DNA from 3 places in the Streptomyces sp. NPDC002795 genome. Region 3 is predicted to be linked to each of the others. Evidence: riboswitches for the same ligand, from Rfam matches in the RefSeq annotation. Region 3 holds a riboswitch; each other region holds the start of a gene.
What was found. A riboswitch is a leader RNA that binds a small molecule or an ion and turns the genes downstream of it on or off. The one in region 3 is predicted to bind cobalamin.
Positions count from the first base shown of each region.

Region 1: it holds a riboswitch for cobalamin, as region 3 does, so the genes downstream of both, ACFYWS_RS17615 (ABC transporter substrate-binding protein) here and ACFYWS_RS36990 (cobalamin biosynthesis protein) in region 3, are expected to answer to the same signal.
Region 2: it holds a riboswitch for cobalamin, as region 3 does, so the genes downstream of both, ACFYWS_RS11400 (HoxN/HupN/NixA family nickel/cobalt transporter) here and ACFYWS_RS36990 (cobalamin biosynthesis protein) in region 3, are expected to answer to the same signal.

Region 1 is NZ_JBIAQB010000005.1:338,017-348,261, reverse strand. Features, by position in the region: gene ACFYWS_RS17660 (phosphatidylinositol-specific phospholipase C/glycerophosphodiester phosphodiesterase family protein) at 1-202, shown strand, start outside; gene ACFYWS_RS17655 (hypothetical protein) at 314-508, shown strand; gene ACFYWS_RS17650 (phosphodiester glycosidase family protein) at 512-1,741, opposite strand; gene ACFYWS_RS17645 (DUF779 domain-containing protein) at 1,780-2,136, opposite strand; gene ACFYWS_RS17640 (hypothetical protein) at 2,211-2,582, shown strand; gene ACFYWS_RS17635 (hypothetical protein) at 2,613-3,761, opposite strand; gene ACFYWS_RS17630 (L-threonylcarbamoyladenylate synthase) at 3,921-4,541, shown strand; gene ACFYWS_RS17625 (ABC transporter ATP-binding protein) at 4,548-5,324, opposite strand; gene ACFYWS_RS17620 (FecCD family ABC transporter permease) at 5,321-6,397, opposite strand; gene ACFYWS_RS17615 (ABC transporter substrate-binding protein) at 6,394-7,446, opposite strand; cobalamin riboswitch at 7,482-7,672, opposite strand; gene ACFYWS_RS17610 (GntR family transcriptional regulator) at 7,681-8,352, opposite strand; gene ACFYWS_RS17605 (CaiB/BaiF CoA transferase family protein) at 8,604-9,866, shown strand; gene ACFYWS_RS17600 (enoyl-CoA hydratase/isomerase family protein) at 9,895-10,245, shown strand, end outside.
Region 2 is NZ_JBIAQB010000003.1:454,906-465,150, forward strand. Features, by position in the region: gene ACFYWS_RS11390 (hypothetical protein) at 1-574, opposite strand, end outside; gene ACFYWS_RS11395 (GTP-binding protein) at 922-2,928, opposite strand; gene ACFYWS_RS11400 (HoxN/HupN/NixA family nickel/cobalt transporter) at 3,077-4,198, opposite strand; cobalamin riboswitch at 4,229-4,458, opposite strand; gene ACFYWS_RS11405 (inorganic diphosphatase) at 4,448-4,951, opposite strand; gene ACFYWS_RS11410 (GNAT family N-acetyltransferase) at 5,017-5,508, opposite strand; gene rho (transcription termination factor Rho) at 5,551-6,744, opposite strand; gene ACFYWS_RS11420 (class I SAM-dependent methyltransferase) at 7,043-7,753, shown strand; gene ACFYWS_RS11425 (VOC family protein) at 7,852-8,646, shown strand; gene def (peptide deformylase) at 8,650-9,303, opposite strand; gene ACFYWS_RS11435 (GNAT family N-acetyltransferase) at 9,444-10,199, shown strand; gene ACFYWS_RS11440 (MarR family winged helix-turn-helix transcriptional regulator) at 10,213-10,245, opposite strand, start outside.
Region 3 is NZ_JBIAQB010000017.1:58,321-68,565, reverse strand. Features, by position in the region: gene ACFYWS_RS37000 (putative cobaltochelatase) at 1-1,909, opposite strand, end outside; gene ACFYWS_RS36995 (cobyric acid synthase) at 1,995-3,512, opposite strand; gene ACFYWS_RS36990 (cobalamin biosynthesis protein) at 3,509-4,471, opposite strand; cobalamin riboswitch at 4,509-4,653, opposite strand; gene ACFYWS_RS36985 (hypothetical protein) at 4,731-4,952, opposite strand; gene ACFYWS_RS36980 (anion permease) at 4,975-6,249, opposite strand; gene ACFYWS_RS36975 (lysozyme) at 6,454-7,203, opposite strand; gene ACFYWS_RS36970 (class II aldolase/adducin family protein) at 7,395-8,078, shown strand; gene ACFYWS_RS36965 (alpha/beta hydrolase) at 8,155-9,282, shown strand; gene ACFYWS_RS36960 (hypothetical protein) at 9,364-10,245, shown strand, end outside.

The DNA.
Region 1 (10,245 bases), on a different contig from region 3:
CGGAATCGTCGGCGCCGCCCACGCGCGCGGCCAGCGCGTCCGCTTCTGGGCGACACCCGATGTCGCCGGCCTCGAACGCGAAGCCGTCTGGGCCGAATTGACGGCCGCCGACGTCGACCACCTCAACACCGACGACCTCGTGGGGCTGCGGGCGTTCCTGGAGGCCCACGACAAGGGCCGCGACAAGAGTTCCGGCCGGTGACGCCGGGTTAACACCCGTTCGGGGGACAGGTCACGCCCCGGTCGGCGTCCTCCGCTGCGTCACACTTGCGGCCGATAGCCACGGTGTTGACGTGGCGGAGGAGGTCCGGCGATGTCTCTGTCCATTTCCGTCGTGCTGTTGCTGGCCATCGTCGCGGTGATCTTCCTGCGCAACGGCGCCATGAAGTTCTCGCACGGGCTCGTCTTCTTGCTGCTCGGCTTCCTGCTCGCGGGCACCGACGCGGCGCCGACCATCCACGACGGCATCAATTCCACCGCCGGGCTGGTCAGCAGCCTCAGTCCGTGAGGTCTACCGCGCCGAGAACACCCCGATCCCGTTCGCGACCGCCCGCTCCGGTGGGTCGCTGGGGTGGTTGCGGACCGACACCGAAGGCGCGCCGGGTGCGCGTGCCACGAGCGTCGACGAACCGCCGCCGTCGAGGCTGAACGCGTCGTCCGAGCCCAAGGACCGCATCGTCGCGGCCACTTCGGAGATCGACATGCCGGTGCGGTACGCGGGGGCGCCGTCCAGGGCCAGCAGGATCAGCTCGTGGCCGTCGTCCCCGATCCCCGCCGCCGTGCGCACCGCCGACGTCGTCGCGTCCAGGCCGGGCAGCGGCGCGCCGTCGCGCAGCACGGGATAGCCGCCGATCGCGAAACGGTACGGGATGTGGGAGCGCGCGGCGACGAGCCGGTGGTGGACCGCGACCGGCTCACCCGGCGACAGCTTGCGCAGCCACTGCGCCCCGGCCTCCCTGCCGACGAGGACCGTGGACCCGGCCGCTATGGGCCCGCTGCCGGGAGTGTCGGCCGACGACACGACCCGCCCGCGCCGCACCGTCACCTCGTACGTGTCCGCGCTGCACGGCGCCGCCCGCTGGGTGTCCGTGCCGCAGGTGGCCCGCACCCGCGACACGCTGCCCCAGTCGGACGTGAACGCGCCCACCGAACCGACCGGCAGCGCGTACTGGTTGAGCCCGCCCAGCGGCCTCCGGCCGTCCGGGGTGCGCATCGAACCGTCGAGGTCCAGGGTGTCGAGGCGGGCCCGCCGGTCGACGCCGACGCCGAGGACGTCACGCGTGGAGGTGCCGGGCGGCAGCGCCGGGCCGAAGCGCTGCCCGTTCGGCACGGCCGCCTTGAGCGTGTGCCCTGCGGCGATCGCCGGGCCGACGGAGGCGCCGGTGGCCGCGACGCCCGGATGCTGGCTCTCCGTAATGTTGAAGAAGTCGCCGTTGACCCCGCCGACGGCGCCGGCCGTGTCGGACATCGAGGAGACCGTGGCGCGGGCCCCGACCGCGCCGGGGTGCAGGAGGTCGACCCGCACGCGCGGGTCGGTCAGATCGACGGTGAGGACATGGGCATGTGCCGTTCCCTTGGCGGCGGGGACGTCGAACTCCGTGTACGTGACCCCTGGTGCGACCCGTTCGCCCGAAGCGGCGCCGGCCGGCGCCGCACCCGTCAGGGCGGCACCGGCCAGCATCGACGCGACCCCGAGGGCCGCAAGAACTCTTCTGCCTCGCTTGCCAGATCTCGTCTGCATGCGGGGAGTTCAGCAGACGGAGGGGCCCGCGTCGATGACTAGGTACCGACGAGCCGGGAACGGATCAGGAAACGTACGCCGTCCGGCGCCTCCAGGGAGAAGCCGCTGCCGCGCCCCTCGACGACGTCGACGATGAGCCGTGTATGGCTCCACACCTCGTACTGGCTCTTGGACATCCAGAACGAGACCGGCTCCGCCACCCCCTCCACCACGAGATCGGCGAGCAGCACGTCGGAGGCTCCCGTGCGGAACTCGCCCGCCAGGTAGCACATCGGCGCGCTGCCGTCGCAGCAGCCGCCGGACTGGTGGAACATCAGCGGACCGTGGGCCTCGCTCAGCCGCCGCACCAACTCGGCGGCCGCGGACGTCAGCTCCACGCGGGATACGTCGGTCATGACACCCAGTCAAAGGGGAGTGACGTTGCGACCACGTTGCACGCGGGGCACGGGCCCCGGCATAAGCTCCGCACATGGAACAGAGGGAGATCATTCTGCGGGCCATCGGCGTGCTCACCGAGACGCACGAGATGGTGCGCAGGCTCAGCGACGGCGAGGCACTCGACACCGACCTGACGCAACTGGGGCGGCTCGTGTCGGAAGTGTTCCCGACCATCGAGATCCCGTCGGGGGCCAGCGCGGAGGAGGCGGCCGAACTGGCCATCGCCGCGCTGATGCCGGCGAGCGTGTCGCTCGTGGAGGCGTTCGCGTTCCTCTTCACGCAGCTCGCCAAGGTCCACGACGAGGGCCGCATCGACGTCAACTCCAGCGAGCTGCTGCAGGAGATCGCGCTGCGGATGTCCGATCCGGGGGACGCGGAGGAGGCGGAGGGTGAGGGCCCCTAGGGCCTGTCGTTCGGATCAGGCCCTAGGTCGCTATTTGTTCGGCCCCCGGAAGCGTCCGAACGCCTTGCCGAGCGTGCCGAACGGTGAGGCGTCCTTGGCGTCCGGGGCCTCCGACGGGTGCGCCGCGCTGTCGCCGCGCGGGACCTCGGCGAGCGCGGCGCGCGCCGCTTCGGCCGCCTCGCGGTAGCTGTCCCGGGACCTGGTCATGGCGTCGAGCGCCTCCGCGTACTTCGTGACCATGTCCTGCGCGTGGGTCAACTCCTCGTCGGACGTGAGGAGATGCCAGCCGTCGCGCAGTCGCGTGAGGGCCTGCGCCGCCTCGTCCGTCAGCGGCCGCGGGAACGCGGTGAACTCCCGGATCCGGTCGACCAGTTCGGTCGGCTCGCTGCCGTCGAGGAACACGCTGCGCACGGTGAAACGGTCCGCCACATAGTCAGGATGCGGGGGCGCGGTCGGCAGCACGACACCGCCACCGCGCGGCATCCCCGCCTTGAAGTCCTTGCGAAGCCCGAAGTCCACGACCTGCGCCTGGTCCGGCGTCGCCCGGTGCTCGATCACCCGGTGCTGCAGGCTCGGCGGCAGATGCCGCGTGATGGACCGCTGCCCGGCCGCGTCCGGCGTCATCGCCTCGTGGATGACGACATGCACGTACCAGCTGGAGCGCGAGCAGTCCTTGAGGAGGCGCCGCAGCGCGTCGTCGTCCTTGGGGAGGTGGTTCGGCTCCCGCAGGCGCAGCCCCGCCACCGTGTCGTGGTCCCACGGCACCCGCTCGCTGTCCGGCCAGAACATCGGCGCGGGCGACGGCCAGGCCAGCTCCCAGGCCCGCTCCGCCTCCGCTGCGAGGACCCAGGTGACGCCTTCGGAGTTCCTCGCGCGCGTCTCGGGGTCGTACGTCGTCAGCTGGCCGCGCACGGTGACGTTGTCGGCCACACGCCAGCGCGCCTCGAACACCCGCCGGGCGCCGGGGCCTGGACCGGCCTCCTCCGCGCGCGGGTGCAGCACCGTGGAACGCGCCGCGTCCTCGGGATCGAGGTCGAGGAAGTCGTCGAGCACCCCCGCCGCCTTGAGGGCGATCAGGTTGCGCCGGACATCGCGCTCGGGATCGGGCCCGAGGTGGCGTCCGCGTCCTAGCCACACGGTGTCGGGGACGGGGGTCGGGGTTGAGTTCTTCTTCGCCATGGAGTCGTTCTGTGAGTGATCGGGGCGCGACCAGTATGGGGTCCGTGGGCGCGCGGGGGCCAGGGCAGGGTGGGCCGGTGTCGGGATTGTCGCGCGTACGTGCCCGATTCGCCCCTCGTGTACCCCGGCGTGGCGCGTCCGATCCCGTACCCTCGCCGGATGGCCAGGTACTACGACGTGCACCCAGAAAACCCGCAAGCGCGCCTCATCTCCGCGATCGCCGACGGCATCCGCGACAGCGCGCTCGTGGCCTACCCCACGGACTCTTGCTACGCGCTCGGCTGCCGGCTCGGCAACCGGGCGGGCGTCGACCGGATCCGCCAGATCCGACAGCTCGACGACCGGCACCATTTCACACTGGTCTGCCAGGATTTCTCCCAGTTGGGGAAGTTCGTCCAGATCGACAATGACGTGTTCCGTGCCATCAAGGCGGCCACGCCCGGCAGTTACACCTTCATCCTGCCCGCGACGCGTGAGGTGCCGCGGCAGTTGCAGCACCCGAAGAAGAAGACCGTCGGCGTGCGCATCCCCGACCACGTGGTGACGCAGGCGCTGCTCACCGAGCTCGGCGAGCCGCTGCTGTCCAGCACGCTGCTGCTGCCCGGCCAGGAGGACCCGCTGACGCAGGGCTGGGAGATCAAGGAGGAGCTCGACCACGTGGTGGACGCCGTCGTGGACTCCGGCGACTGCGGCACCGTGCCCACCACGGTCATCGACTTCTCCGGCGGGGAGGCCGAGATCGTACGGCGCGGGGCGGGGGACACCGAGCGCTTCGAGTGACCCCGCTCACGCAGGCGTCGTCGTGCCCAAGTAGCGGATGTGCGGGCGGGCGCCGGGGCGGGTGACCTCGGCGCGCACCCCGTACACGTCGGCGATCAGTTCCTCGGTCAGTACGTCGCCCGGTTCCCCGGCCGCCACCACCCGGCCCTCGCGCAGCACGACGACGCGCGCGCAGTAGGTGGCGGCGAGGTTCAGGTCGTGCAGGGCGACGACGGACGTGATGCCCAGCGCGCCGATCAGGTCGAGTAGTTCGAGCTGGTGCTGGATGTCGAGGTGGTTGGTCGGCTCGTCGAGCAGCAGCTCGCGCGGCTCCTGAGCGAGCGCCCGCGCGATCTGCACCCGCTGGCGCTCGCCGCCGGACAGTGTGTGCCACAGGCGGTGTGCCCGGTCGGCGAGTCCGCTGCGCTCCAGGGCGGAGCGCACGGCCGCCTCGTCGGTCGCCGAAGCGGGCTGCCAGGCGCGACGGTGCGGTACCCGGCCGAGACGTACGACGTCGGCGACGGTCAACTCGACCTGGGCGTCGGACTGTTGCTGCACCATGGCGATGCGCCGCGCGGCCTGCCGGCGGCCCACCGAGGCGAGCGGGTCACCGTCGAGGGTGACGACGCCGCTGTCCGGGGCGAGCACCCCGGACAGCAGACGCAGCAGAGTCGACTTGCCCGAGCCGTTGGGCCCCAGGACACCGGTGACGGTGCCGGGCTCCGGCGCCACGGACACCCCGTCGAGCACCAGCGTGCCACCCGGCGACCACGACACGCGCTCCGCGCGCAGCCCCGCCGTCACCGAACACCCCGCCCGCGGTACAGCACCAGCACGAACGCCGGCACACCGATCAGCGATGTCACCACACCCACCGGAACCTCCTGCGGTTCGAGCACCGTCCGCGCCACCGTGTCCACCCACACCAGGAACACCGCCCCGGCCAGCGCCGTCACCGGCAGCAGCCTGGTGTGCCCCGGACCCACCAGGGCGCGCGCCGCGTGCGGCAGCACCAGGCCGACGAAGCCGATCGCGCCCGCCGCACTGACCAGGGCCGCCGTCAGCAGCGCCGTCACACACAGCAGCACGATCCGGGTGCGGGCCACCCGGACACCGAGCGTGGCCGCCGCCTCCGCGCCGAAGGCGAACGCGTCCAGGGTGCGCCCGTACGCCAGGCACACCACGAGCGTGACGGCGAGCACGGCCAGGCACAGCCACACCTCGGTCCAGCCGACCCCGCTGAGCGAGCCGAGCAGCCAGAACAGCACACCGCGTGTGGTCTCCGCGTCCGCCGAGGTCAGCACGACGAACGAGGTCAGCGCCGAGAACAGCTGCATCGCCGCGACCCCGCACAGCACCACCCGGTCCGTGCTGCCGCCCAGCGTGTGACTGAGCACCAGCACCAGGGCGAAGGAGCAGACGGCGCCGACGAACGCGCCGCCCGACACCGAGACGGCGCCCCCGCCGAGCCCGAGCACGACCACGAGCACGGCCCCGGTCGACGCCCCCGACGAGACACCGAGCACGAACGGGTCGGCGAGCGGATTGCGCAGCAGCGCCTGAAGCACCGTGCCGCACACCGCGAGCCCCGCCCCGCACACCGCCGCGAGCAGCGTCCGCGGCAGCCGCAGATTCCATACGATGCCGTCCCGGATCGGCGAGAGATCCGAGGTCGCGAGGCCCATCCGGTCACCGACCGCGGCCCAGACGTCGCCGACCCGGATCTGCGCGGGACCGAGGGTGATGGCGAAGGCCACGGAGGCGCACAGCACGGCGATGGCGACCGCCCAGGCGAGCGTGGCGCGAACGGAGAACCGGGGCGAGGCCCGCGGCAAGGCCGCCGGTACCGCGTGAGCCGCGACCGTGCGGGCCGTCACCGCGAGAGCCCGAACTCGCGCAGCCCCGCGGCCACCCGCTCCACGCCCTCGACCGTCCGGATGGTCGGGTTCATGGCCTGCCCGCTCAGGCGCACGTACCGCTTCTTCTTCACGGCGGTCATGTGCTTGGTGACGGGGTTGGACTCAAGGAACCTGATCTTCTGCGCGGCCGACTCCGCGGACTGCGAGCGGCGCGTCAGATCGCCGATGACCAGCACATCTGGATCGCGGTCGGCGACGGTCTCCCAGTTGACCTGCGGCCACTCCGCGCGCGTGTCGTCGAAGACATTGCGCGCCCCGAGTTCCTTGGTGATGACGCCGGGGGCGCCGCAACAGCCCGCCATGTAGGGCGAGTCGGAGTTGGCGAACCAGTACAGGACGTCCACGCCATGCGCGTCGACCCCCGAAGTAGCCGTGCGCACCCGGGACTTGAGCCTGTCGATCAGCTTCTCGCCGCGCTCCTCCACGTCGAAGACGCGCGCCAGATCGCGGATCTCGCCGTACACGACGTCGAGCCCCAGGGTCTTGGTCCGCACGCCGTCCCCGTCGCCGTTGTCCTTGCCCGTGCAGTCGCTGGGGGAGAGGTACGTGGGCACGCCGAGCTTCTCGAACTCCGCGCGCGGCGCCACACCGCCCTTGCCGAGGGTGTACGTGAAGGAGGCGGCGGCGAAATCCGGTTCGGTGCCGAGGACCTTCTCGAACGACGGGTAGCGGTCGGCCAGGCGCGGCACCTTCGCGTTGGCCTTCGCCAGCTCCTCGGGGACCGGGTCGGTCCAGGTGCCGGTGCCGGCCATCCGGTCCTCCAGGCCGAGCGAGAGCATGATCTCGGCGGAGCCCTGGTCGAGGGCGACGGCCCGGCGTGGGGTGTGCTCGACCCGCACCTTCTTGCCGCAGTTGTCGAGCGTGACACCGCCGCCACCGGCGGCACCGTCCTCGGTGGCGGCGGTCGTGCCGCACCCGGTGAGCAGTAGGGTGAGCGCCAACAGCGGTGCGCATCGGCGGAGTTGACGTGCGAACAGCACGGAAGTTCCTTCGCGTCCAGGGCTCATACGCGGAGCCGGCCTACGGTCCGCCCCCACGCCACGCGGCACTGGAGGCCGCCAGCAGGTCTTCGGACTCGGGGTCGTCCGCGCGGAGCGCCTTCCCAGACCGATGTGCCGGCCCAGTGGCAGTGGCTCCGCCCGTCACCCTCACCGCTGCGCGTCAGTTCCGGGTTCACACCGGATTCCCTGACCCGTGTGCGTAGAAAAACACACAAAGGTACGACTGGCTCAGCGAAGCTATCACGCGGGTGTGAAGACCGCTTCCAGTTGGGGGCGCGTTCCGTCCCGGTGGTGGTCCATGAGGGAGACGAGCCGTTCGTGGTCCCGCACGCGGAGCGCCTCGACCATCTCCGCGTGCTCGTCGACGATCCGCTTCTGCGACGTCGGGTCGTGCAGGAGGTAGGCCCGGTAGCCGTCGCTCAGCTGCCAGACGCGGCGCAGCTCGGCGACGACGAGGTCCAGGCCCGACGCGGTGAACATGCGGAAGTGGAAGTCCGAGTTGAGGCGGGCCATGGCGGTGAGGTCGCCGCGGGCCGACGCCTCCGCGATCCGCTCGTTCACGGCGGAGAGTCGCTCCAGGGCGGAGGCCGAGAAGGGCGGCAGTCGACGCAGTACCTCTGCCTCCAGGACCCGCCGCATCAAATAGGTCTGCTCGAACTCGGCTGCGGTCAGTACCTTCACGCGGTATCCGACGTTGCGGACGTGATCGAGGACGCCTTCGCTGGCCAGCACCCGCAGCGCCTCGCGGACCGGTGCCCGGCTCACCCCGAGTCGCGCGGCCAGCGCCTCCTGCCGTACCGGGCTGCCCGGCGTCAGATCGCGCGCGAACAGCATCGCCCGCAACTCCTCCACCACCTGGGCCACCGCACCGGACACCGCGTCCAGACGTTCCGCCCCCGCCTGAGCCGTCACTGTTGCCTGCCTTCCCTCCGAGGGTTGTCGACTCTAACTCCCCTGTGCCGACTGGGGCATTGACATGATGCCGCACCGTGAGTCAGATTGCATCCAATCTTGCTCGGATGGATGTCCCGTTCAGTGGTGAACGCCCCGAAATGAAACCTGTTGATGGCTTCAATGCACGCCATCAGCGGCCGATTTCAGAGGAGGACTCGGCGATGGCGCCGAAGGAACCGGCAGAATCGGTAGACAATTCCGAAGCCGCAGTGGCGGCGGAGAGCGGCGGTGGATCTCCCGCGGGCCGGCCGCTCGACGGCGTCCGCGTCGTCGACATCACCTCGACACTGATGGGCCCGTACTGCACCCTGCTGCTCGCCCAGTGGGGCGCGGACGTCATCAAGATCGAGCCGCCCGCAGGCGACGTCGTCCGCTACATCGGCGACACCCGGGGCAATGGCATGGGCCCCGCCTTCCTCAACACCAACCGCGGAAAGCGCAGCGCCGCCCTCGACCTCAAGGCGCCCGGCGCGGCGCCCGTCCTCGCCGCCCTCGTGGACTCGGCCGACGTGCTCGTGCACAACCTCCGCCCCGCGGCCGCCCGCCGCCTCGGGCTCACGGCCGAGTCCGCCCTGGCCCGCAACCCGCGCCTCGTCCACTGCGCGTTCCGCGGCTTCGCCGCCGGCGGCCCCGACTCCGACCGGCCGGCCTACGACGACGTCATCCAGGCCGCCGGAGGCGTCGCCGCACTCCAGGGCGGCGACGGCGGCGCGGAGTACGTGCGGCAGGCCGCGGCCGACAAGACGGTCGGCGTGTACGGGGCCGCGGCCGTGCTCGCCGCGCTGCACGGGCGTCAGATCACCGGCCGGGGCCGCGCCGTCGAGGTCCCGATGCTGGAGACCATGGCCTCGTTCACCCTCCTCGAACAGCAGGGCGGCCGCGTCTTCGACCCGCCCACGGGCCCCACCGGCTACGCCCGCACCAGCTCCCCGCACCGACGCCCGTGCCGCACCAAGGACGGCCACCTCGCCGTCATGATCTACACCGACGCCCAGTGGCGCGCCTTCTTCACCGCGATCGGCCGCCCCGCGCTCGCCGACGACCCGCGCTTTCGCACCATCACGGAGCGCACCGAGCACATCGACACCCTCTACTCGATGGTCAACGCCGAGCTGTTGCTGCGCACCACGGCCGAGTGGCAGGCCGAGTTCGACGCCCGCGACATACCCGCGACCCGCGTCAACACACTCGACGATCTCTTCACCGACCCGCACCTGAGCGCCACCGGCTTCTTCGAGCGCACCGAACACCCCACCGAGGGGCCGCTGTTGCTCGGCCGGCCACCGGTCCGGATGACCGAACCCGCCGCCGGCGCGTCCCCGCGCGAGGACGAGGGCCCGCTGCGCCCCGCCCCGCACCTGGGCGAGCACACCCGCGAGGTCCTCGCCGAGCTCGGCCTGCCCGGCACGGAGGCCGCCGCCCTCTTCGACACCGGAGTGGCGCGCGAGCCGACCGCCGCGACCGCCGCCTGAGAACAGCCACCCGACGGAAGGATCCGCCATGTCCGCGGACGAAGACCTCCTGTACTCCACCCGCGACCACATCGCCACCATCACCCTCAACCGCCCGCACCGGAAGAACGCGTTCACCCTCGACATGGCCGACGCCTGGGCCGAGGCCCTGCGCCGCGCCGACGCCGACCCCGAGGTGCGCGTCATCGTCGTCACCGGCGCAGGCGACGCCTTCTGCTCCGGTGTCGACCTCGCCGACTTCAAGGGCGAGCAGCGCACCCCGATCCAGGAGAAGAGGCTGCTCACCGAGCGGGTGCACCAGGTCGCACGGGCGCTTGAGGACCTGGACAAGCCGGTCCTCGCGGCCGTCACCGGGCCCGCCGTCGGTGCGGGCATGGAC
Region 2 (10,245 bases), on a different contig from region 3:
CGAACTGGGGGACCACGCCGTCGTCCGCCGCGCTGTCCCACGCCTTGTAGAACCGCATGACGCGGTCGGGGGAACAGCCCGCGAGCGCGGCGAACCTCCGCGCCGAGACCTTGGACGACTCCCCGGCGGGCTGCCCGCCGGGACGTACGCTGCGGGCCACCTTCAGGGCGAAGGCCCAGCCTCCGGTGCGGGCGTAGACGCCGAACTCGTGGGCATCGCGGGTGATGGACTCCGGTACGTCGCCGGGGGCCGGGTCGTCGTCGGCCTCCTCGTCGGCGTCGGCCTCGGAGCTCTCCGCGAAGGGGACCTCCGTGGGCGGCGTCCAGAAGCTGTCGGACGCGCTGTCGGACCCGCTCTCGGCGGCCGGGGCGGTGTCGTCCGTGGCAGCGGCGTCCGGGGTCTCGGTGGTCGGCGGGGTCCACATGTTCGCGGTGTCGCCGGGCTCGGCCGTCTCCTCGCTCGCGGGTGCGGCGGCGCTGCTGTCCGGGGCGACGGCCGGCGCGGGCACGGGCTCCGCGAGGGCGGTGTCGCCGGACGGGGTGGCGGCGTCGGACGAGTCGATGGCTACGGACACGTAGGCACTCCTGAGTGATCGGGCGTGTGCGGGTTGACGAGCTACTTTATCGCTCCGATTGAGCCGTTTTGCGCGCGAGTTGTCACCACGGCGCGGCGGACGCGGGTGCGAAGCCGGGGCGGCCCGTCCTGGGCGGCGGCGCGGACGGGCCCGCCATTCGCGGCTCCCCCTTCTGCGAACAGCGGGCCCGTGCTCGGCCTCGACCGTGCACCGCGGCGGGAGGGCGAAGGCACGGGAGGCTCGATACCGCAGCATCTCAGCGCCCGGCCCACGGCGGACGGGGCCAAGGGGCCCTCGCGGTGGGCCGAACGGCCCGGAATCAACCGTCCCGGATCGACCCAGAACCTTCACGCCGTCCGCGCCCCCGCCCCGCGCACCACCCGCAGCAGGTACTCCTTGCGGTGCAGCGGGTCGTGGTCCGTGCGGGAGCGGCGCGGGGTGTCCTCGCGGACCGGGGCGTAGTGGTCGAAGGAGGCCTCCAGGACCCCTTCGCCCCTGGTGAGGGACGGCAGTTGCTGCTCCAGGGCGCGCACCCGTGCCGCGGGGATCAGTCCGTCGACCGTCGTCCACGCCCCGCCGTCCGTCCGCTGCCCCGTCGGCACCGCCCGCAGCCGGGTGATCACCGGCAGTACCGCCCCGTACAGATCGGCCGGGATGTCCAGCCGGAAGTGGTGCATCGGCTCGCACACCGCCGTGCCCGCGCGGGCGAGTGCGCTCATCAGGACGAGCGGGGTCAGCCCGCGGAAGTCGCCCGCCGTGCTCGACATCGACTTGTCGAAGACGGCGTGCGCGTGGCTCTGTCGTGGCGCGTATCCGGAGCGCGTCAGCGTCACCGTGCAGTCGGTGACCTGCCAGCCGAGCAGCCCCTGGCGCAGTGTCCTGTGCACGGTCTCCTCGATGGCCTTGATGAAGGCCAGGGGGAGGGAGCCGAGCTCGATGCCGAGCCGGAACGCGACGCCCGAGCCGACCGGCGCCGGATCGACCCGCAGGCCGATGGTCGCCAGGAACGGGTTCCCTTCGCCCTTCATGACCTCGACCGCCGCACCGGAGCCCGTCGGCCGCTCGACGCACAGCGGCGTCGACGCCCGGAACGTCACGGCGAGCCCGAACTCCTCGGCGAGCGTGGCCTGCACGACCTCCTTCTGCACCTCGCCGTAGAGCGAAAGGAAGATCTCCTGGCGGATGTCGTCCTGCCGCAGGCCGATCAGGGGGTCCTGCTCGGCGAGCTGGGTGAGTGCGGCGAGCAGGGCGCCGCGCAGCCCCGGCCGCTCCGGGTCGACGACCGTCTCCAGGGTCGGAGGCGCGAAGTGGTGCTCTCTCACGGGCACTTGGGGCTCACCGAGGTCGTCCCCGACGCGTACTCCGCCGAGTCCCCACAAGCGCGCCACCTGCCCGGGGCCCACTTCCGTACGCGGTGTGTCAGCCCCGTCCGCGAAGACGCGCACCGACGTCACCCGGTCCTCCCCGCCGCCGGGCAGCGCGAGCCGCTCGCGCACCCGCAGCGTCCCGGTGAACACGCGGGCGTACGCGATCTTCTCGCCGGCCGCGCCGCGCTCCACCTTGAACACGCGTGCGGACAGCGGTAGTTGGGGCAGCTCCTCGGCGGGAGGCAGCAGTCGTGTGATGCCGTCCACGAGGGCGTCGACCCCCGCCCCGGTCATCGCCGAGCCGAAGTACACGGGATGCGCCTCGGTCCGCGCCGTCTGCTCGGCGAGCGCGTCGCGCAGCCAGGCGTACGTGACCGACTCCTCGTCCTTGACGTACGCCTCCAGCAGCGCGTCGTCGCGGGCGGAGAGTACGTCGACCAGGCGGGCGCGATGGTCCGTGTCATGGGCGACGTAGGGGACACAGAGCGCGTCCCGGCTGCCGAGGCCGCGTGTCACCGTGTTCATCGGGACCATGGCGGGAGCCAGTTTGCGGCGCAGGTCGTCGAGGAGTGATGCCTCGCGGGCGCCCGCGCGGTCGACCTTGTTGACGAACACCACGGTGGGGATGCGCAGTCGGCGCAGTGTCCGCATCAGGACGCGGGTCTGCGCCTGCACGCCCTCCACGGCAGAGACGACGAGCACCGCCCCGTCGAGCACCCCGAGCACCCGCTCGACCTCGGCGATGAAGTCGGGGTGGCCAGGTGTGTCCACGAGGTTGACGCTCGTGCCGCGGACCGGGAACGACACCACGGCCGACTTGATGGTGATGCCGCGCCGGCGCTCCAGGTCGAGGGAGTCGGTGCGGGTGCTTCCGTCGTCGACCCGGCCGAGTTCGTCGATCACCCCTGCGGTGTGCAGGAGCCGCTCGGTCAGGCTGGTCTTACCGGCGTCGACGTGCGCGAGAATGCCCAGATTCAGGGTGTGCACTGGCAGTCATGTCCTTGAGGGAGAGGGCAGGGGCCTTCTGAAGGAACATGTCTGCAGTGCGCATGGATCGGTCCTCACGGTCGGGGTGCGCGGCCGGCTGCCGCGTGGAGCTCAGTGCAGCAGTCGGCCGCGCATCCCGGCAACCGAATTACGCGCCGTCGGCGAGCCTCGCCGACCAGCGCTGCTCGACCCTCGCCAGCCGCCAGTAGGCGATCGCCGCCGCCCACACGGCCACGAACAGGCCCACGATCACGTACCCGACGTTGTCGAGGTCGAGCCCGGCGATCCACCCGGTGACGGCGTCGCTGAGGGCGAGCTTGTCGTGCAGGACGCCGACGAGTTCGATCGTGCCGATGAAGAACGCGACCGCGATCGAAAGACCGGTGATGGTGAGGTTGTAGAACACCTTGCGCACCGGGTTGGAGAACGCCCACTGGTAGGCGAAGTTCATGAACGTGCCGTCGAGCGTGTCGAACAGGCTCATGCCCGCGGCGAACAGCAGCGGCAGGCACAGGATCGCGTACCACGGCAGGCCCGCCGCGGCGCCGCTGCCCGCCATCACCATCAGCGTCACCTCGGTCGCGGTGTCGAAGCCGAGCCCGAAGAGAAAGCCGAGCGGGAACATCTGCCCCGGGCGGGTGATGGACTTGGTGAAGCGGCCGAGGATCCGGTTCATGAACCCGCGGGAGTCCAGGTGCTCCTCCAGCTTGCGCTCGTCGTAGGAGCCCGCGCGCATCGCCTTGAAGACCTTCAGGATGCCCATCAGGGCCACGAGGTTGAGCGCCGCGATGAGGTACAGGAACGTACCGGAGACGGTCGTGCCGACGGCGCCGAGCACCTGGTGGGTGCGTGACTCGTCGTTCAGCAGCGTGCCCGCGAGCGCCGCGCCGCCCGCGACGAGCGCCGCCATCGCGACGACCACGCTGGAGTGGCCGAGCGCGAACCAGAAGCCGACCGAGACGGGTCGCTTGCCGTCGGCCATCAGCTTGCGGGTGGTGTTGTCGATGGCCGCGATGTGGTCGGCGTCGAAGGCGTGCCGCATGCCGAGCGTGTACGCCGTGATGCCGAGGCCGATACCGAAGGCCTTGTTGCCCACTTCGTAGTGCTCGGGGACGACGAGAAGGAACAGCACGCCGAACGCGACGACGTGCAGCGCGGCGATCACCGCGATCAGTCCTGCCGTGCGCAGCGTGTCCTCGCGGCGCCAACGGAAGGCAGGGGGAGGGGAGTTCAGGGCAGGGGAATTCTGGGAGTTCCCGGGCAGGGTCATGCGTCGATCACGCTCCAGCACCTCGTGGATCACTTCGTGAGATGCCGCGGCCGGTCTCCTGGCTTACGGGTGTGCCCGCCGCTCCGGCCTTCCCAGCGGCCGACGGCCGCCAGTGGCGTACAGGGTGGAACGACGCGCTCCGGACGGCGCTGTCCGAAACCCGATCACAGTGGCGAGGGCCGCTCCGGAATGAGCCCCTGAAGGGCTGTCACCGGCTTCCCGAGCACCACGGCCCGACCACCCTACTACCTACTCAAAAGCGCGCTCGCGGGCCCGGTGGATCTCCTCGTAGGCCTTCTCCCGGCCCTCCCAGTGGGACCCCGCGACCGACTTGCCCGGCTCCAGATCCTTGTAGACCTCGAAGAAATGGGTGATCTCCAGGCGGTCGAACTCGGGGATGTCCCCGATGTCCCGGGTCGCGTCGTGCCGAGGATCGTGCGCGGGGACGCACAGCACCTTCTCGTCCGGGCCCTTCTCGTCGCTCATCACGAACATGCCGATCGCCCGGCACTCGACGACGCAGCCGGGGAACGTCGCGTCGCCGGTCAGGACGAGCGCGTCCAGCGGGTCGCCGTCGCCGCCGAGCGTGCCCTCGATGTAGCCGTAGTCCGCGGGGTACTGCGTCGACGTGAACAGCATCCGGTCGAGCCGGATCCGGCCGAGATCGTGGTCCATCTCGTACTTGTTCCGTGAGCCCTGCGGGATCTCCACGATCACGTCGAACGCCTCGGCGCGTGCCTGACTGCTGCCCAATGTGGCCTCCTTGCCGCATTCCGACGCCCATGAGTGTGCGCCGTACCGGGCAAGGGCGGAACCCCTCAGGCGGCGGGGGGAATGGGGAATTCGAGTTCGGGTCGGTCCCAGGCGACGGCCGGCGGGCGCGCGGGCACCGTGCCGGTGCGGTGCGCGCCCATGCCGCGGTAGAAGCCCTCGGCGGGCGGGTGCGCGACGACGCGTACGTGATCGAGGCCGGCTGCGAGGGCCCGCTCCCGCATGTGGTCGACGAGCAGCCGGCCGATGCCCCGGCCCTGCGCCTCGTCCGCGACGAACATCAGGTCCAGCTCCGGCGGCTCGGTGAGCAGCGCGTAGAAGCCGAGTACCCGCCCGTCGGCCTGATCCACCGCTACGTAGACGTGGTGCGCCTCTACGTAGTCGGGCCCCACTCGATAGCCCGCGACCATGGAGGCGTAGGGGTCCCGGTAGGCGCTGGAGCCGCGCACGAGGCGGGTGAGGCGCCGGGCGTCCTGGGTGGTGGCCCGCCGGATGGTGATCGAGGGGCCCCCTCCGCGGCGCGTAATACTCGCGTTCATGTGTCGAGTATTACGTATTCGGTAGCGCATTCGGGGGCGGGGTCAGGCGGCCGGCACCGTGGACCGGGCCTGGCGCAGGAACGTGGCGTTGTCCGGGGTCTGGCGCAGCTTGTCGAGAAGCGCCTCGTAGGAAGCGGCCGGGTCGCGGCTCTGGAGGGCGCGCCGCAGTCCGCGGACGACGCTCAACTCAGCGGCGGGGAACAGGAGTTCCTCGCGGCGGGTGCCGGAGGGGATGAGCTCGACGGCCGGGTGGACGCGGCGCTGCGCCAGGGTGCGGTCGAGGCGCAGCTCCATGTTGCCGGTGCTCTTGAGCTCCTCGAAGTAGTAGTCGTCGGCGCGGGAACCGGTGTCGACGAGGGTGGTGGCGAGGATGGTCAGCGAACCGGCCTCCTCGGCGTCGCGGGCCGCGCCGAAGAAGCGCTTCGGCCCGTGCAGGGCGGCCGCGTCGACACCGCCCGACAGGGTGCGGCCGCTGGTGGAGGCGGCGTTGTTGTGCGCCCGGCACAGCCGGGTGAGGGAGTCGAGGAGGATCACGACGTCGCGGCCCCGCTCGGTGAGGCGCTTGGCGCGCTCGACCGCGAGTTCGGCGAGCGCGATGTGTTCCTTCGCCGGGCGGTCGAACGTCGAGGCGTAGACCTCGCCGCGTACGGAGCGGCGCATGTCGGTGACCTCCTCGGGGCGCTCGTCGACGAGCACCACCATGAGGTGGACCTCGGGGTGGTTGGCGGCGAACGCGGCGGCGAGCTGTTGCAGCAGCACCGTCTTGCCGGTCTTCGGCGGGGCGACGATCAGGCCGCGCTGCCCCTTGCCGACGGGCGTGAACAGGTCGACGACCCGTCCGGCCAGCCCCGCGGCCGGGTGCTCCAGGCGGAACCGCTCGCTGGGGTGGAGCGGGGTGAGGTCGGCGAAGTGCGGGCGGCGGCGGCTCGCGTCCGCGGGGGCGCCGTCGAGGGTCTCGACGTGTACGAGGCCGCGCGGCTTCCCGCACGTCCCCTCGACGAAGTCGCCCTTGCGCAGGCCCAGTCGGCGGATGAGGTGGGCGGGGACCTGGACGTCGTGCGACGTGGGCTCCAGGTCGGCCGCCCGCAGGAAACCGGCCCCGTTCCCGCCGATGTCGAGGACGCCGGCGGCGCGGACGGATTCTTGGGGTGGGGCGGGGGTGGTGCTCGTGGTGGTGGCCGTGGTCATGGTGATCACAGGTCCTTTCGCGGGCCGGGCCGCGGACGCGGCAGGCATACAGAGGCAGGGAAGGGGTGGGATCCGGCGAGTGGCGGGGGCGGCTGAGCGCGCCCCGCGGCCGAGGAGAACCTGGCGGGTACGGCGACGGGTGAAGAGCCCGCCAGAAGCCGCTGACCAGGGATGACGTGCGCAGTATGGCGACGGGAACACCGTCGAACCAGGAGCGCTGAAGAGAGAGATTCGGTACCGGCGCCTCGAAACGGGCGAGCACATGTACCGCTAAGACCGTACCACCAGAAGCCTGCCGCGCGGCAAGCCCCGACGTCGGCCCCGGCACGCCCTATGCTGATCCGCCATGTTCACCGATCAGGGCCCCACCCTCCGCGAGCTGGCCGTTCAGGCACTGTCCTCGGTCGAGCGGGGGTACGACCTGCTGGCGCCGAAATTCGACCACACACCGTTCCGCACCCCGGATGTCGTGCTGGACGCGGTGGGCCGCACGCTCGCCGGACTCGGCCCGTACGACACCGGGCTCGACCTGTGCTGCGGCACGGGGGCGGGCCTGCGCGTGCTGCGTGAGGCGGGTGTCGGGCGGGCCGTGGGCGTCGACTTCAGCGGCGGGATGCTGGATGTCGCGAGGCGCGGTGAGCCGGCGGCCGACTGCGTGCGAGCGGACGCGCTGGCACTGCCCTTCGGTGAGGTCTTCGACCTGGTGGTGAGCTTCGGGGCGTTCGGACACTTCCTGCCGCGCGAGTGGCCGCGACTGTTCTCCGAGGTGTGCCAAGTGCTGCGCCCGGGCGGGCAGTTCGCGTTCCCGCTGCCCGCGCCTGCGGGCCCTGGATCGGTGGGCTACTGGGCGATGCTCGGTTTCGACGGTGCGATGCGGGTGCGCAACGCGGTGTGGCGGCCCCCGTTCGTCATGTACTACCGGCCGTTCCGGCTCGGCGACGTACGGAGGGAGTTGGACCGCGCCGGGTTCGATGTGGCGCTGCACGCGCTGCCCGAGCTCGGCGAGCGGGCCGACGGCAGCCCGCGGTGCAGGCTGGTCGTGGCCACGCGCCGCTGACGGGCCCGCCGGATAGCGCCCCGGCCCCGCCGCGCCTAGCGTGGTCCCATACCTGCCGGGCCGCGTCGTGCCCGGCGGCCGACCGAAGGGTGTCGCGCATGTCCGCTCGTCCTGAAGGCGCGCCGGTCTGGGCCGACGCCATGTTCCCCGACCTGGAGGCCGCGAAGGGCTTCTACACGGAGCTGTTCGGCTGGACCTACGACGAGGGCAGCGCCGAGTTCGGCAACTACACGCAGGCCAGGACGCCCGACGGCAAGCGCGTCGCGGCTCTCGTGCCGCAGATGCCCGGCGCGGAGGGCGTGCACCCCGCCTGGAACCTGTACCTCGCCACCGCGGACATCGAGTCGGTCGCCGAGCGGATCAGGGACGCGGGCGGCAGTCTCATGATGGACCCGATGCAGGTCGCCTCGTTCGGCACGATGGTCACCGCCCAAGACCCGGCGGGCGTCGTCTTCAGCGTCTGGCAGCCCGACACCCACGAGGGCTTCGAGAAGGTCAACGAGCCCGGCGCGTTCTGCTGGGCCGAGGTCAACACCCGCAACGCCGCGAGGACCGACTCCTTCTTCCCTGCCGTCTTCAATTACGACGTGCACAAGATGGCCGACGAGCAGATGGACTTCAACGTCTGGAACCTGGCCGGCGAACCGGCCATGGGCCGCTTGCAGATGACGGACGACTTCCCCGCCGAGGTCCCCTCGCACATCAACGTGTACTTCGTCGTCGAGGACTGCGACGCGGCCGTCGACACCGTCCAACGCCTGGGCGGCCAGCTGTACTTCGGGCCGATGGACAGCCCGTTCGGCCGGTTCGCGACGGTCGGGGACCCGCAGGGCGCGGCGTTCTCCGTCATCGACGTGAGTGCGGCCAAGGGCGAGATGCCGGACATCGGCTGACGCTCAGTCGGATCCGGGAAGAGTGAACCCCAGCTCCTGAGAGGCGAGTTGGGGAGTCGGCTGTGCCCAGCGCCTCACCGTGACACTGCTCTGCGTCGACGACAGGGAGCGCATCTCGGCCCGGTCCAGGTAGAGCGTGCCGTTCAGATGGTCCGTCTCGTGCTGCACGATCCGCGCGGGCCAGCCCGTGAACTCCTCGTCCACCGCGCGCCCTTGCCCGTCGAGGGCGCGCAGTCGAACGCGCTCGTGCCGGGCGACCGCGGCCTGGTAGCCCGGCACGCTCAAGCACCCTTCGTAGAGCCCCACTTGGCGCTCGCCCACGGGCTCGAAGGCCGGATTGACCAGTACGCGGAACGGCTGCGGCGTCCGCCCCCGCGCGACCCGCAGCTCCTCGCTCACGGCCGCCGCGTCCTCGATGACCGCGAGCCGCAGCGGCACCCCGATCTGCGGCGCGGCCAGGCCCACGCCGGGCGCGGCATGCATCGTGACCCGCATCGCGGCGATCAGCCGGGCGAGCAGCTCGTCCGGGAGCTGCCCGTCGACGGACTCGGCGGGGCGGCGCAGGACCGGGTCGCCCGCCGCGACGATCGGCAGTGGCTGCTCGGCGGCTCCGGCCAGTAGGGACTCGACGTGATCAGTCAGTGACGTGAACGGCATCGCGCCAGGATGCCAAGCGTGGTCGCGCGTCGACAACGGGGGTGGGGGAATGCCTCGGCCGCACCGACGGTTCTGATCCTGTGGCCGCCCTGACGGATGGGGCGGCAGTGGCACAGGAGAAGGTTCGAAGGTTCCGACGGATGACGCAGACGCAGCCGCAGACGCAGATGTACGCAGCACACGAGGGCACCACGGGTCCCGCACCGCACACCGGCGGCGGGTTCCACCCCCTCGACCACCCCGCGTACGCCGCGCTCACAGGACCGCACGCGCACTTCGCCGAGTGGAGCGGCCGGGCCCTGCGCTATCCCACCGACGTCACGCCGTGGACCGCGCTGCCCCCTGACCCCGGCCCCGCGGACTGGGCCGATCTCGCCGCCTTCGCCGCCCCCGACGGAACGCTGCCGCTGCTCGGCACCGACGTCGGGCTGCCGGACGGGTGGGAGGCGACGGTGGATCACGCGGGCGTGCGCATGGTCGGTGACGCGGTGGACGCGGCCCTGGACCCGGAGGCCGTCGTGCTCACCGCCGACGACGTGCCGGAGATGCTCGACCTGGTGGCCCGCACCCGGCCGGGCCCGTTCACGCCCCGCACCATAGAACTCGGCACGTACCTGGGGATCCGCCAGGGCGGCACGCTCGTCGCGATGGCGGGGGAGCGCCTGCACCTGCCGGGACACACCGAGATCAGCGCCGTGTGCACCGACCCGGACCAGCGGGGCAAGGGCCTCGCGGGGCGTCTGGTGAAGGCCGTCGCGGCCGTGGTCCGGGAGCGTGGCGAGACGCCGTTCCTGCACACCGGCGCGGCCAACACGAGTGCGATCCGCCTGTACGAGTCCCTGGGCTTCCACCTGCGCAACACGACCCGCTTCCGCACGGTGCGCGCGCCGCGATAGCGCGGGGTGTGCTCTACGCGCCGGGCTCCTCCTGGGCCGCGTGGTT
Region 3 (10,245 bases):
CGGCGTGCAGCCCGGCCGCCCGGCCCGCCAGCTTCACGGGCTCAGGACCACCGGTCGCCCGCCCGTCGGTCACGACGACCATCAGCGGCCGCCGCGCCGGATCCCGCAGCCGCTCCACACGCAGCACCTCGTGCGCCTTCAGCAGCCCGGCCGCCAGCGGGGTGCGCCCGCCGGTCGGCAGCGACTCCAGGCGGGCCGCCGCCGTGTCCACGCTCGACGTGGGCGGCAGGGCGACCTCGGCCGCCGACTTCCGGAAGGTCACGAGCCCGACCTTGTCCCGCCGCTGGTACGCGTCGAGCAGCAGCGACAGCACGGCGCCCTTCACCGCGGTCATCCGCTGCCGCGCCGCCATCGACCCCGAGGCGTCGACCACGAACAGGACGAGGTTCCCCTCGCGCCCCTCGCGGGTTGCCTGCCGCAGATCGTCACGGCGTACGACGAGCCCCCGGCCCGAACGTCCGCGCGCCCGCTGGTGCGGGGCGGCGGCCTGCACGGTGGCCGCCAGGTGCAGCTTCGTCAGGGCGCCACGGGGTCGCGTCGCCCCCGTCGTGCGGCCGTGCTCGGTACGCGCCCGGGACCGCCGTCCCGCGGCTCCTTCGCCGAGGCCGGGGACGCTCAGCATCTTCGTACGAAAGGGCTCACCGGCCGCCACGGGCTTCTGCTCGGGGGCGCCGCCGCCGGACGCGGGGGCAGCGGCGGGCTCCTCGGGGGAGTCCTCCCGGCCGTCGCCGGCCGGGGCGTCCTGCGTGTCCTGCGAGTCCCGCGAGTCCTTGGTCTCCTGGGGGCCGTCGTGCGGGCCGTCCTGCGGAGGCACGCCGCCACCGGAGCCGCCGCCGTCGGGCCCACCGTCCGGATCGTCGTCGCCCTCGGGACCCTCGGACTCCTCGGGCTCCTCCTGTGGTCCGAACTCGTCCAGGGTCTCGTCGAGCTTGTCCTCGTCGAGTCCCGGCGCGTCAAAGGGGTTCCGGCGCCTGCGGTGCGGGAGCGCGAGCAGCGCGGCCTGCCGCACGTCCTCCGCGAGGACGTCGGTGCGCCCGGCCCAGGCCGCGAGCGCGGTGGCGGTGCGCGCCATCACGATGTCGGCGCGCATGCCGTCCACCTCGAAGGCCGCGCACGTCGCCGCGATCTGCGTCAACGCCCGGTCGCCGAGCCGCACTTGGGGCAACAGCTCACGCGCGGCGACGATCCGGGCCCGGACATCGGCCTCCTCGTCGGCCCACTCGCCCACGAAGCTCTCGGGGTCGTCGTCGTAGGCGAGCCGCCGCTTGACGACCTTCACCCGCTGCTCGGGCTCGCGCGAGGCCGCGACCTCCACGGTCAGCCCGAACCGGTCGAGCAACTGCGGCCGCAGCTCGCCCTCTTCGGGGTTCATCGTCCCTACGAGGAGGAAGCGTGCGGCATGCCGTACGGAGACGCCCTCGCGCTCCACGTACGAGGCGCCCATGGCGGCGGCGTCGAGCAGCAGGTCCACAAGGTGGTCGTGCAGCAGATTGACTTCATCCACATACAGGATTCCGCGATGCGCGTCCGCGAGCAGTCCCGGCTCGAAGGCCTTCACGCCCTCGGAGAGCGCCCGCTCGATGTCGAGCGCACCCACGAGCCGGTCCTCGGAGGCGCCGACCGGCAACTCGACCATGCGCGCGGCTCGTTGGGCACCCGGGGTGTCGGCGTGCGGCCCGTCGGGGCACTGCGGATCGGGCGCCACCGGATCGCACGAGAACCGGCATCCGGAGACGACGTCGACGCCCGGCACGAGCGCGGACAGGGCACGTACGGCGGTGGACTTGGCGGTCCCCTTCTCCCCGCGCACGAGCACACCGCCAACGGCGGGCGACACGGCATTCAACAACAGGGCAAGCCGCAGATCGTCCTGCCCGACGACGGCGGTGAACGGGTAAGGGGTGGGCATCAGCCGACAACCTCCAGTGAGTAAAACGTGTCCAGGGGCGCGGGGAACGGTGCAAAGGGGGGCGGGTGGCGGGGGCGACCTCCCATCACGGCGTCCCCGGTGCTCCCGGCGGCACGAACGGCAACCCCGCCGGCGCACCCCCCTCGATCAACCGCCAGAGCGCGTCCGTATCCGCATGCCGCTCGATCAGATCCCCGAGCCGATCGAGCTGCTCCTCCCGCAGCGCCTCGAACGACGTGTCCGGCGCCGGTACGAACCGCCGCCCCGCCGCGTCGGAGACGGCCCGCAGGAACGCCCGCCGGAAGCCGTCCGACTCCAGCGAGCCGTGCCAGTGCGTCCCCCACACGGACCCGACCCGGCACCCGTCCAGGAAGGACTCGCCGCCCAGCACTTCGGCGACGCCGTGATGGATCTCGTACCCCTCGACGTACTCGCCGAGCGCCTCGCCCACCGGCCGGGAGAGGGTCTTCTCGGCCTCGAACCGTACGCGTACGGGAAGCAGCCCGAGCCCGTCGACGACACCGGCCCGCGACTCGACCTCGTCCTCGATCGTCTCGCCGAGCAGCTGGAAGCCACCGCAGATACCGAGCACGGGCCGCCCCTCGGCGGCCCGCCGCGCGAGGGCGTCCGCGAGCCCGCGCTCACGCAGCCACTCCAGCGCCTTCACGGTGCCGCGCGTGCCCGGCACCACGACCAGGTCCGCGTCGACGAGCTCCTCGGCCCGGTCCACGAACCGCACGACGACACCGGGCTCGGCGGCCAGCGCGTCCACATCGGTGAAGTTCGACATCAGAGGGACCGCGCACACGGCGACCCGCAGCACGTCCTCGCCCACGGGCGGCGCTACGACCGACTCCCGTACGGAGCCCCGCAGGGATACCCGGAGCCCGTCCTCCTCGTCGATGCCGAGACCGTGCTGGAACGGCAGGACACCGTAAGTGTCGCGCCCGGTAAGGGACTTGAGCATGTCGAGCCCCGGCTCCAGCAGGCTCACGTCGCCGCGGAACTTGTTGACGAGGTACCCGGCGAGCAGCTCCTGGTCCTCCGGCGCGAGCAGCGCCGTGGTCCCGAAGAACGAGGCGAAGACACCGCCCCGGTCGATGTCGCCGACGACGAGCACCGGCAGCCGCGCGGCCCGCGCGAGCCCCATGTTCACGATGTCGGTGCGCCGCAGGTTGATCTCGGCGGGCGACCCGGCGCCCTCACAGATCACGGCGTCATGGGTGGCGCGCAGCTCCTCCAGGCACCCCACGACGGTGTCGAGCAGCGCCGCCTGCCGACCGCCGTGGTAGCCGCGCGCACTCAGCTCGCCCACGGGCTTGCCCATGAGGACGACCTGGCTGCTGCGGTCGCTGCCGGGCTTGAGCAGGACGGGGTTCATGAGCGCGCTCGGCTCCGCCCGCGCGGCCTGCGCCTGCATGGCCTGCGCGCGCCCGATCTCGGCGCCCTCCCTGGTCACGAACGAGTTCAGGGACATGTTCTGCCCCTTGAACGGCGCGACCTTCACGCCTTGGCGCACCAGCCACCGGCAGATCCCGGCGGTGACGACACTCTTCCCGGCGTCGGAGGTGGTTCCGGCGACGAGCAGTCCTCCGCCGGTCATCGCCGCCCCCGTGCTCGTACCAGTCGCGCACCCACACAGACTCCCAACGCCAACAGAGACACCCGCCGTGACAAGCGCACGGCCCGATCCACATCACGCACTTCGACCGCGCGCCCCGGCGCGTTCAGCACCGGCCGGTGCTCGACCAGGCCGCCGTACGCCAAGGTCCCGCCGAGCCGCACCCCGAGCGCCCCCGCGAAGGAGGACTCGACGACGCCCGCGTTCGGGCTGGGATGGCGCCGCGCGTCCGCACGCCACGCGTCCAGCGCCTGCCGGGGCCTGCCGCCCGCGAGGACCGCCAGGGCGCCGGTGAGGCGCGCTCCCGGCCAGCCCGCCACGTCGTCGAGGCGGGCCGAGGCCCAGCCGAACCGCCGGTACTTCACGGACTTGTGCCCGACCATCGCGTCGAGCGTGTTCACGGCGCGGAAGGCGACCAGGCCCGGCACCCCGCCGAGCGCGCCCCACACGAGCGCGCCCACGACGGCGTCGGAGGTGTTCTCCGCGACGGACTCGACGACGCCGCGGGCGATCCCGTCGGCGTCGAGCCCCTGCGGGTCGCGGCCGCACAGCCGGGGCAGCAGCTCCCGCGCGAGCTCCACGTCCCCGGCGTCGAGCGCGGATCCGACCGCCCGCGCCTCCCGGCCCAGCGAGGTGCCGCCGACGACGGCCCAGGTGACGGCGGCCGTCAGCGCGACGGTGGCGGCGGGGGAGCGGCGTACGGCACGGGAGGCGGCAGCGGCGAGAGCGGCGGCGCCACCGGCGCACACCGCGGTGTGCAGGGCGCCCGCGCCACGGTGGTCCCGCCACAGGCCGCGCTCGACGGCCGAGGCGGCGCGTCCGAATCCGGCGACGGGATGCCCACGGCGCGGATCGCCGAGAAGAAGGTCGGCGAAGATTCCGGCGGCGGCACCGCACGCGTACACGCGCTCGTGCCGCCAAGTGCCGCGCGGGGCGAACATGGCGGTAGGTGTCCTCACTCAGGGTGTCCACGCCCTGGTTCGAAGAGACCGGCAGCGAGAGTTCCTGGCTCACCCCGAGTGATGCAGGGGGTTCACAGTGGCGGGACCGCGCCGGATTCGCACCGGCTTCCTCAACTGCTGCCGTATATGGCGGGGGAAGTCCACCACGCTCCGAGTTGGCACGTCAACTTGCTGTTGATCACGCAAGCGGGGTGCGGGACGTCGCACGTCCCGCACCCCGCTCACCTATGACTGCCTGTCAGGCCACGATCAGATAGATCCCGTAGGCCACGGCCGCCGCGCACAGCGCGAAGCAGACATACGCCCCGGACGTCAGAGCCGCCGCCGAGCCACCGTCGCGCGCCGCCGACTCCCGCTTGGAGAGGCCCACGATGCCGAGGGTGAACAGGCCGACGAGGGCCACGGTGACCACGAGAGAGACGCCGAAGACGGAGCCGAGGGCCGCCCAGTCGATGTTCATTCCTGCCCTGCTTCCTTCTGCACTACAGCGTGGCGCCGGCGGGGCGCGCGGGGTCGCTCACCGCACCGGCCTTCGGGCGGTCGGAGATCTTCGCCTCGGACTCGGCCGATTCGACCGTGCCCGTCGGCGGCGGGGTGACCGAGGCGATCGCGGTCGTCACGACGCCCGGAGCCTCCTGGGCGGGGGCGGCGTGCGGCTCGTCCGCCGTCACGTTGGTGTGGTCGATGGAGTTGCGGCGCGACAGCTTCCAGATGATGCCGGAGCCGATCACGAGCAGCGCGGCGGTGAGACCGATGCCCCACGGGCCCTGCTTGGTCAGGAACTCGGCGCCCGCGCCCACCAGGCCCGCGGCCGGCAGCGTCAGACCCCACGCGATGAACATCCGGGAGGCGGTCGACCAGCGGACGACGCCGCCCTTGCGGCCGAGGCCCGCGCCCATCACACCGCCGGAGCAGACCTGCGTGGTGGAGAGCGAGAAGCCCAGGTGCGAGGAGGCGAGGATCGCGGTCGCCGCACTGGTCTGCGCGGCGAAGCCCTGCTGCGGCGCGAGTTCGGTGAGGCCCTTGCCCATGGTGCGGATGATGCGCCAGCCGCCCAGGTAGGTGCCGAGCGCGATGGCGACACCGGCCGAGACGATGACCCACATCGGCGGGTCGGCGTCCGGCGCGATGACCCCGCCGGTGATCAGGGCGAGGGTGATGATGCCCATCGTCTTCTGCGCGTCGTTCGTGCCGTGCGCGAGGGAGACGAGGCCCGCGGAGGCGATCTGCCCGGCGCGGTAGCCCTTGGCGGTCGCCCGCTCGTCCGTCTTCTTGCTGATGCGGTACGTGAGGCGGGTGGCCAGCATCGAGGCGATGCCGGCGACGAGCGGCGCGGCCACCGCGGGCAGCAGCACCTTGGAGACGACCGTGCCGCCGTTGACCGAGGACCAGCCCATCGACATGACCGCGGCGCCGATGAGGCCACCGAACAGGGCGTGCGAGGAGCTGGACGGCAGGCCGAGCAGCCAGGTCAGCAGATTCCAGAGGATGGCGCCCACAAGCGCCGCGAAAATGACCTCTGTTTTGAGGCCGTCCTCATTGACGATGCCGCCGGAGATCGTCTTCGCGACTTCGACGGAGAGGAATGCTCCGACGAGGTTCAGCACGGCGGACATGGCCACCGCCGTCTTCGGCTTGAGAGCGCCTGTCGAGATGGTCGTCGCCATCGCGTTGGCGGTGTCGTGGAAACCGTTGGTGAAATCAAAGACCAGCGCGGTAACGATCACGATCGCTAGGAGCAGCGTGATGTGTTCCATTTACCCAGGCTTCGGTTGGACGTCAGTGGCTCTTGGAACGTAAAGAGCCCGAGTGAACGGAAGATGAACTGGGTCGGGCGTCGCGGTGACCCGAACCGGAGGGGCCTCGCTCCGCTTGCCGCGAGGTGGCGCCGCGGGTTCCGGTTCGAGGTGCCCGCAGCCCCGGAACCAGGGGCTCCGGGGACCTTCGGCCGGGTCTTTCGGCTACCCCCTCGCGAACCGCTTGAGCTGGGTCATCGAGCCGTTGAAGAGATTCTGATCACCTGGCAGCCGGCCCTTGTCGGCGTACTGCCAGAACGTCCAGTAGGTCCAGCCCGCCGGGAGTGCGCCCGCGCTCTTGTCGTACCGGGCGAGCCACAACGCGTGGTTGCCGGCGAACGCCCCGCTGTTGCCGGTGCACTGCTTCCACCATCGCGCGTTGGTGTAGATGACCGGACGGCGCCCTGTCTTGCGTACGACCTCGTTGCTGAAGGACTTGATCCAGGACACCAGCGTCGACTTCCGCAGCCCGTAGCAGGGGTGCTTGCCCTTGCCGTACGGGTTGTACTCGATGTCGAGCGCGGGCGGCAGCGTCCAGCCGTCGCGCCGCCAGGCCCCGCCGTTGCGCACGAAGTACGAGGCCTGCGCCTTGCCGGAGGACTTCTGCGGCAGCGCGAAGTGGTAGGCGCCGCGGATGATGCCCGCGTTCCGGGCGCCCTTGTACTGCCGGGAGAAGTAGGGGTTGCGGTAGTTCGTCGACTCGGTCGCCTTGACGTAGGCGAACCGGGCGCCCTTGTTCTTCGCGCTCTGCCAGTTCACGTTCTTCTGGTGCGACGAGACGTCGTTCCCGCGCGGCTTGCCCGCGCCCTGTGCCGGCAGCTCCGTGAGCAGGGTGCCGCCGATGGTCAGTGCGGCGACGGACGTGAGTGCGGCGGCGCGGCGGCGGCGCGGGGACGCGGTGAGACTGAGAGCCATGAATACCCCCCGAAAGTGACGACGTGCATGACAAATCCCCAGGGAACTCCCAGAGAGTAGCGAGAGATCATTAATTACCCGGCCAAGGTCAGCCAAATAACATCAGAGAGTGATCAATCCCCATATGGGGCATTCCGGAAGATCGGACTCCGTACGGATCCGCCCCGGCCACGCTCCGGGCGGCTGGCAGGATGCGCGCCATGACACAGCTTCAGGAACTCGACGAGGCTTGGCAGGAACTGGTGCTGACGGCCCGTCGGACGGTGACCGACGGCCTGGTCGTCGGGACCTCGGGCAACGTCTCGGTACGAGTGGGCGGGGCGGACGGCGACACGGTCCTCGTCACACCGACCGGCGTCCCGTACGAGGACCTCGGCCCGGACGATCTCGTCGCCGTCGGCCTCGACGGCGAACGGCGGGCCGGCGCCCTGAAGCCGACCAGCGAACTCCCCATGCACCTCGCGGTCTACCGGCACACCGACGCCCGCGCCGTCGTGCACACCCACGCCGTGCACGCCACCGCGGTCTCCACGCTCGTGCCCGAACTCCCACCCGTGCACTACATGACCGCGACGCTCGGCGGCCCCGTCCGGGTCGCCCCCTACGCCACGTACGGAACCCAGGAGTTGGCCGAGAACATGCTGCTCGCCCTGGCCGACCGCACGGGATGCCTGCTCCAGAACCACGGCACTCTCACATACGGAGCCACTCTCGCCGCCGCTTACGACCGCACCGCCCAACTGGAGTGGATGTGCCGCTTGTGGCTCACCGCCCACTCCGTCCCCGGCCTGACCCCGTCGCTGCTGACCGGGGAGCAGCTGCGCGAGGTGGAGGAGCGGCTGAGCGGATACGGGCAGCGGGGCGCCACCCGGTGACCGGTTCGCGCTGTTCGCGTCACCCGTAGCCGTCGCCCCACTGGCCGGGGCGGGCGCGGACGCCGACACTGGACGGGTGCGCACCGCCAGAGCGACGGCCGCTGCCGTCACCACCGTCATAGGGGCCTCGGCCGCCGCGATCGCCGTCGGCCGCCTGGCCAGCGACGCGGCGCTCAAGGCAGCCCCGGGCCGCCCGCTGCCCACCGAGCCGAGACTCACCGTGCACGCCACCGCCGCGGGCCAGGTCACCCTGACCCGCGACCTGGCCTCGCTGCGCCCCGGCACCTACGGGCTACGGGGCGACGGCTACCACGCGGTGGTCGGCCCGGTCGTCGAATCGGCCACGACCTCCGCCGACACCGTCGTACGCCGCCTGGAGCGGGTCACCCACGGCACCCTGGAACCCGGCGCCAGGGCCTGGCTCACGCCCCAGGTGCACATCGGTGACCCCAAGGCCGCACTCGGCCTCGACCACGCCGACGTCGACGTGCCCGGCGAACTCGGCGCGCTGCCCGCCTGGTTCGTGCCCGGCACCCGCGACACATGGGTGATCACCGTGCACGGCCTCGGCACCACCCGCGAACACCCCATGAACCTCATGGAGTTCCTGCACCACCACCAGTTCCCGGTGCTCGACCTCGCCTACCGCGGCGACCTCGGCGCGCCCCGCTCCCCGGACGGCCTCGGCCACCTCGGCGAGACGGAGTGGCGCGACCTCGACGCGGCGATCCGCTACGCCGTGCGCTACGGCGCCCGCGACGTCATCGTGCTCGGCTTCTCCACGGGCGCCGCGATGGCCCTGCACGCGGCGGCCCACTCGGCGCTGCGCGACCGCGTCAAGGGCCTGGTCCTGGACTCGCCGGTGCTCAGCTGGGAGGTGACGCTGCGCGCCCTGGCCCGCGCCCGCCGCACCCCGGGACCGCTGCTCCCGCTCGCGGTCCGCGCCGCGCAGGGCCGCACGGGCCTGAGCGGCGACCGCCTCTCGGAGGCCGCGGACCCGCGCTCCCTCAAGGTCCCCACGCTCCTGGTCCACGGCCCCGGCGACGAGGTGTCCCCGTGGGTGCTCTCCCGCCGCCTGGCGGACCGCCGCCCGGACCTGGTCACCCTCCACGAGGTGGACGAGGCCCCGCACAACGCGATGTGGAACGCGGACCCGAAGGGCTACGAGGAGGCGCTGAGAAGGTTCCTGACGCCGCTGATGTAGCCGGCGCCGGAACCGTTGGTGAAACGGCTTTACAGGCCCCCCGTTTGGGAATTGGCGGGGTCAACCGAGAGACTGCCCCTCGTGACGTCCCGTACCCCGCGCGACTCCCGGCTCCGACTCGTCAGCCCGCGCCGCCAGCCCCTGGCCGCCCCGACCCCGCGGCCGGTCGCCGCACGCCGTCCCGCACCCCGCCCACCGGAGGGCACCCCGCCGCCCGCCGAGCTCGCCCGCGCAGCGCGCCGCGACCTCGCCGCCGCCGTCCGCGTGGCCCGCTGGGCGGACACCAGGATCGGCCCCGGCAACAACATGGCCGCCCGCGACGGCAAGGGCACACTCGCCGACGCGACCGCCCTCCGCGCCGCGGACGAGCTCGGGCTGACGGTCGATCAGGTCCGTGCGGACTGGGACACGGCCCGCCTCGCGGGACTCGTCGAGGTACACGGAGCCAGCGCCCGGCCCGGCTGGCGGCTGCGCGCCTGGGACCGTGACGACACCGCCGTACTGCGCGGCTGGGTCGCCCTGTTCGACGCCTGGTCGCTGGTCCACCGGGCGCCGGAGGAGGTCGGCCCCGCCGCGGTGGCCGAGGTCGTCGAGGCGGTGCCGCAACTGCTGAGCTTCCTGCAGCTGATGGCGGACCGCGTCGCCGCGACCCAGCTCCTCGACCTCCTCGACCAGCGCGTCACGGAACTGCGCACGGAACGCTGCGAGATCCCCTTTGGGCCCCAGCCGGAACCGACCCCGCCGCAGGACACCCCGCTCCGCCCGCTGCTCGACTGGTCCCTGCGCGGCCTCGCCGCCGTGGGCGCGCTCACCTACGACGACGGGCACGCCACCCTCACGCCGCTGGGCAGCTGGGCGGTGTGGGTCAAGCTGGAGCAGATCTGCGTCGCCGCCCAGTCCCCGGCGGGGAACATCGAGGTGTCGGCCGAGGACATGCTGCGCGGCTGCGCACGGCTTCGCCCG